Thiocapsa bogorovii: one gene and its partner. The protein of the gene in region 2 interacts with the protein of the main gene of each other region in a pairwise test. Links are inferred from orthologs where the notes say so. Each region holds a gene or a part of one and is shown on either strand. Other genes may lie near its edges.

The links.
Region 1: the proteins of LT988_RS09225 (region 2) and ftsB interact in binary tests that used the Escherichia coli proteins (3 or more experiments, as listed by UniProt). The link is inferred for Thiocapsa bogorovii from one-to-one orthologs.

The regions. Positions count from the first base shown.
Region 1 is NZ_CP089309.1:4,310,796-4,313,651, reverse strand. It holds ftsB (cell division protein FtsB), read right to left. Parts: upstream 1,655-2,856; coding sequence 1,346-1,654; downstream 1-1,345. Other genes in the region: eno (phosphopyruvate hydratase), read right to left, coding at 1,716-2,856; ispD (2-C-methyl-D-erythritol 4-phosphate cytidylyltransferase), read right to left, coding at 639-1,349; ispF (2-C-methyl-D-erythritol 2,4-cyclodiphosphate synthase), read right to left, coding at 65-538; truD (tRNA pseudouridine(13) synthase TruD), read right to left, coding at 1-63. UniProt on the Escherichia coli protein: Essential cell division protein. May link together the upstream cell division proteins, which are predominantly cytoplasmic, with the downstream cell division proteins, which are predominantly periplasmic.
Region 2 is NZ_CP089309.1:2,031,307-2,034,433, forward strand. What follows is about bases 1-2,999. They hold LT988_RS09225 (cell division protein FtsQ/DivIB), read right to left. Parts: upstream 1,898-2,999; coding sequence 1,103-1,897; downstream 1-1,102. Other genes in these bases: ftsA (cell division protein FtsA), read right to left, coding at 1-1,096; LT988_RS09230 (D-alanine--D-alanine ligase), read right to left, coding at 1,890-2,825; murB (UDP-N-acetylmuramate dehydrogenase), read right to left, coding at 2,822-2,999. In the rest of the region: more of murB, read right to left, coding at 3,000-3,127. UniProt on the Escherichia coli protein: Essential cell division protein. May link together the upstream cell division proteins, which are predominantly cytoplasmic, with the downstream cell division proteins, which are predominantly periplasmic. May control correct divisome assembly.

The DNA.
Region 1 (2,856 bases), 2.3 Mb from region 2 along the record:
AGCCAGTGGAGCGCCGTAAGCACCGGGGAGGGCGTCGACCGGACTCCAGATCGGCAGCGACACCTCAGGTGTCCGCCAAAAGGACGACGGCGCTCGCCGCGATGCCCTCGCCCCTGCCCGTAAACCCCATCTGCTCGGTCGTGGTCGCCTTCACGTTCACACGCGCGGGGTCGCAGCCCATGTCGGCGGCGAGACGGGCACACATCTCGGGAATATGGGTCGCCAGCTTGGGACGCTGGGCGATGATGGTCAGATCGGCGTTGTGCACGGAGAGTCCGCGCTCGGCGAGGCTCGCGATCACGCGCCGCAGCAGGATGCGGCTGTCGATCCCGGCGAAGGCGGCGTCCGTGTCGGGAAAATGCCGACCGATATCGCCGAGCCCGGCTGCACCGAGCAGGGCGTCGCAGAGTGCGTGGATGGCCACATCGCCGTCGGAGTGCGCGAGCAACCCTTGGTCGTGCGGGATCTCCAGGCCACCGAGCACCAGTGGGCGTCCGGGGCCGAAACGATGGGCGTCGAAACCCTGACCGATGAGCATGTTCAACAGCCTCCAGCCTCCGGCCTCCGGCCTCCGGCCACCTGTGCGCTCGCGCGCTGGTGGCCGGAGGCCGGAGGCCGGAGGCTCTTGAGAGTTTGGATTAGCCCAGCCGCCCCTGCTGTTGCAGGTAGAAGCGGGCGAGCGGGAGGTCCTCGGCGCGCGTGATCTTGATGTTGTCGGCATGACCTTCGATCAGGCGCGGGGCGTGACCCATGCGCTCCATGGCGGATGCGTCGTCGGTCACGAGATGGTTGGCGGCCAACGCATCGGTCAATGCGGCACGCAACCGGCCGAGACGAAACATCTGCGGTGTAAAGGCGTGCCAGAGCGACGCGCGATCGACCGTCGCGCCGATGCGATCGTCCGGCTCGGCCCGTTTCATGGTATCGCGCACCGGGATGCCGAGCAGGCCGCCAACCTCGTCCTCGATGAGGGCCTCGATCAGCCGCTCGAGATCGGCCGGGCGCAAACAGGGGCGCGCGGCATCATGCACCAATACCCAATCCTCGGCATGGGCGCGTGCACCCAGTGCATCGAGCGCATTCAGGACCGAATGGCAACGCTCGGCACCGCCGTTGGCGCGGGTCACCTTGGGATGCTCGGCATAGGCCGTTGCCCCCCAGTAGCGATCGGTCGGATCCAGGGCAACCACGACGCCCCGGATCCGCACGTCGGCCACGAAGAGATCCAACGCATGATCGATCACGGCGCGGCCGGCGAGATCGAGATACTGCTTCGGCGTCGCGCTGCCCATGCGACGTCCCACCCCTGCGGCGGGAAGCACCGCCCATAAGGCACGTGAAGGACTCATCGTTTCGCCTCCGGAGGCGTCTTCTCCGGTGCTTTGCGCTCGATCATCTGGATGAAGATCTCGCCAGGCTTGATCATCCCCAGATCGCGACGCGCGCGCTCCTCCAAGGCCTCGACCCCTTCGCGCAGGTCCATCACCTCGGCTTGGAGCTCCTGATTGCGTGCACGCAGGCGCACCAGCTCCTCTTCTTGAGCCGCGATCTCGTTTTTGAGCCCATGCACCTCGGCCAAGCTCCCCTCGCCGACCCACAGCCGAAACTGCAGGCCAGCCAGCAAGAGGATCAAGACGAGGATCAGGATGCGCATGGACGGCATCTTCGGTGTCGACAGCAGGGGAAGGAGGCGCCCGGCCCCTGCCTGCCAAACATCAAAGCCACTTGAAGGCAGAGCGACCCGCATAGGTGGCCTCGTCGCCCAACTGGTCTTCGATCCGCATCAGCTGATTGTACTTGGCGACCCGGTCGGAGCGCGAAAGCGATCCGGTCTTGATCTGGCCGGTGCCCGTCGCGACGACCAGATCGGCGATGGTGGTGTCCTCGGTCTCGCCCGAGCGGTGCGAGACGACCGCCGTGTAGCCGGCCGCATGCGCCATGGCGATCGCCTCCAGGGTCTCGGTCAGGGTGCCGATCTGATTGACCTTGATGAGGATGGAGTTGGCGATGCCCTTGTCGATCCCTTCCTGCAGGATCTTGGTGTTGGTGACGAAGAGGTCGTCGCCGACGATCTGGACCTTGCCTCCGAGACGCTCGGTCTGGCGCTTCCAGCCGTCCCAGTCGCCCTCGGCCAAGCCGTCCTCGATGGTGATGATGGGGTATTTTTCGACCCACTCGAGCAGGAGATCGGTCATGCCGTCGGAGTCGAGCGTGCGGCCTTCGCCCTTGAGATGATACTTGCCGTCGGCGTAGAACTCGGACGCCGCCACGTCCATACCGAGATAGATGTCCGAGCCGGCCTTGAAGCCCGCCTTGTGGATCGCCTCCAGGATCGCCTCGATCGCCGCCTCGTTCGAGGGCAAATCGGGGGCGAAACCGCCTTCGTCGCCGACACCGGTGGCCAATCCGCGCCCGTGCAGAACGGACTTGAGCGCATGAAAGACCTCGGCACCGTAGCGCACCGCCTCGCGGATGCTGGGTGCGCCCACCGGCAGGATCATGAACTCCTGAAAGTCCACGCTGTTGTCCGCGTGCTCCCCGCCGTTGATGATGTTCATCATGGGCACGGGTAGACGATAGGGCCCCGTCGCGAGCGACATGAAGAGCGGCAACGCCTTCTCCTGTGCGGCGGCATGCGCGGCGGCGATCGAGACGCCGAGCAGTGCGTTGGCGCCGAGACGCGCCTTGTTGTCGGTCCCGTCGAGCGCGATCATGGCGCGATCGAGCGCCTCCTGGTCGCCGACCTCCATGCCGACGACCGCGTCGCGCAGCTCGCCTTGGATGTTGGCGACAGCCGTCAGGACGCCCTTGCCGCCGAACCGCGAGCGGTCGCCGTCGCGCAGCTCGAGGGCCTCG
Region 2 (3,127 bases):
TGTTCACGACCTCGTCCATCCCGATCACGTACTGCGGGACCCCGAGCCGCACCGGCATATGGAAAACCTCCTCGGCCAGCTCGATCAGGCCGTCCATCTTCGAGCTGCCGCCGGTCAACACGACGCCGCCCGCGACCAGATCCTCGAAACCGCTGCGCCGCAGCTCGTTGTGCAGCAGGGTCAGGAGCTCCTCGTAGCGCGGCTCGACCACCTCGGCCAACGTCTGGCGCGAGAGTCTGCGCGGCGGTCGATCCCCGATGCTCGGAACCTCGATGGACTCGCTGTTGGCCGCCAGCTGTGCCAGGGCACAGGCATGCTTGACCTTGATCAGCTCGGCATGCTGCGTCGGCGTGCGCAGTGCGACCGCGATGTCGTTGGTGACCTGATCGCCGGCGATCGGGATCACCGCGGTGTGGCGAATCGCCCCGTCCGTGAAGACGGCGAGATCCGTCGTACCGCCGCCGATGTCGACGACACAGACTCCGAGCTCCTTCTCGTCGTCGCCGAGCACCGAGTAACTCGAGCTGAGCTGAGCGAGCACCAGATCGTCGACCTCGAGCCCGCAGCGCCGGATGCACTTGACGATGTTTTGGGCGGCACTCACCGCACCCGTGACCATATGCACACGGGCTTCGAGCCGCACGCCGCACATCCCGATCGGCTCGCGGATGCCCTCCTGATCGTCGATGATGAATTCCTGCGGCAGGATGTGCAGGATCTTCTGATCAGCCGGGATCGCCACCGCCCGTGCCGCATCGATGACTCGGTCGACGTCGGCCTGGGTCACCTCGACCTCCTTGATCGCGGTGATGCCGTGCGAGTTGAGGCTGCGCACATGGCTGCCGGCAATCCCGGCATGGACCGAGTGGATCTCGCAGCCCGCCATCAGCTCGGCCTCCTCGACCGCACGCTGGATCGACTGGACGGTCGACTCGATGTCGACGACGACGCCCTTCTTCAGACCCCGCGAGGGGTGTGTGCCGATGCCGATGATCTCGATCTGGTTGTCGTCCTTGAGCTCGCCCACCAAGGCGGCCACCTTCGAGGTGCCGATATCCAGGCCCACCAATAGATTCTTGTCGTTACGTCTCGACATCCGGTCTCATCCTCGTTTGCCGGATCGCCTCTGGCGATCCGTTGTCGCACGAGCCTGCGGCTCGGCGTTCGCTGCCCATTTCACGGCGAAACCATTGCTGTAGCGCAGGTCCACCACCAGCGGCTGACCGGCCGCCTCCAACTGTGTCGCGCTGGCGATATAGCGCGCAAGTCGCTGATCGATGTCCTCCGTGCCGAGATACAACTCGACACCCATGACCAGCTCGACGCGCCACGCCCCCCGCGGGTCGACGGAGAGCGACTGAATGAGATGGCCGATCAACATCAGATCGTCGCGCCACTGCACATAGCGCTTCACCACCTCCGGCGCACGTCGATCCTCGCCTTCGAGCAGCGGGAGACCCGCCGGGACCGTACCCGTGCCGGGCCGAAAAACGATGCCCTCGGCCGTCACCAAACCGTCGCGATTCCAGCGCGCGATCGGGCGGTGCTCCTCGACCTCGACCTGCAGCCGATCCGGCCAAACGCGTCGCACGGTAGCGTGACCGACCCAGGCCAAGTCCTCGGCGGCCTGCTTCAGATCCTTCAAATCGGCCGTTAGGATGCCGCCGCGCAGCCGCTCGCTGATGGTCTCCTGCAACAAGCGCGATGAGTGGTGATGCAGCTCGCCCTCCACGGCGATGATGCGCACAGGCAACAACTGCGGCTCCCAAAGGCCCAGCAGCCAAATGCCGCTCGCCATGACCGAGATCAGAAGGAACCCGACGAGAGCGAGCCAACGCCCGGAGCGACGTGGACGCACTTCCTCGACCGTCGGAGTGATGTGAGCCGGGTCAACCACGGTCGAGACTCGTCTCCAGGATTCGCAACACCAAGGTATCGAAGTCCAGCCCCGCCACCCGAGCAGCCATCGGGACCAGGCTGTGGTCGGTCATGCCCGGGACCGTGTTGATCTCCAGCAGGAACGGCTCTCCGCTCCCGTCGACCATCAGGTCGACCCGTCCCCAGCCGCTCGCCCCGGTGGCCTCGAAGGCGTCGAGCGCGAGTCGCTGCAGCCGCGACTCCTCCACTTCGGGCAAACCGCAGGGGCAGTGATAACGCGTGCTGTCCGCCCGATACTTGGCTTCGAAGTCGTAAAAGGCGTGCGGCGTTTCGAGTCGGATCATGGGGAGCGCATCCCCCCCGAGCACGGCGCAGGTGTACTCGGCGCCATGAATCCATCGTTCGGCGAGGACCAGGGCATCGTAACCGCGGGCCGCGCGCCAAGCATCGGCCAGCGAGGCCATGTCCTCGACACGCGCCATGCCGATGCTCGATCCCTCGTGGACCGGCTTGACCATGAGCGGGAAGCCAAGCGCCTCTGCGGCTGCCAGATCGGCGTCCGTGCGCAGCAACACCGAGGCGGCTGTGGGCAAACCGCACCCGGTCCATGCCAGCTTGCAGCGATACTTGTCCATGCCGAGCGCCGAGCCCAGCACACCGGAACCCGTGTAGGGCATCCCGATGGTCTCCAGGGCACCCTGGATCTGGCCGTCTTCGCCACCGCGCCCGTGCAGGATGACGAAGGCGCGATCGAAGCCGCCGGTGCGTAGGTCTTCGAGCACACGCTCGTCCGGATCCAGCGGATGGGCATCGATACCCTGACGCAGCAGGGCCGCCAGCACGGCACTTCCGCTCTTGAGCGAGATCTCGCGTTCCGCCGCACGCCCGCCGAGGAGTACTGCGACCTTGCCGAACCGAGCGCGCGCCTGGATCTTCTCTGGTGTCATGAATGCTCTCCGGCGATGTGTTTGACCTCGGGCACCAGTCTGACGCCGGTGGCGTCCTCGACCCGGCGCTGCACCAGGTCGATCAGCTCGCGGATGTCCGCGGCACTGGCCTCGCCCGTGTTGATGATGAAGTTCGCGTGCTTCTCGGACACCTGAGCGCCGCCGATCCGATAACCCTTAAGCCCTTCCGCCTCGATCAGGCGCGCCGCATGATCGCCGGGCGGATTGCGGAACACCGATCCGCAGCTCGGCAGCCCCACGGGCTGTGTCTGCGCACGCCGGTCGAGCAGCTCGCGGATCCG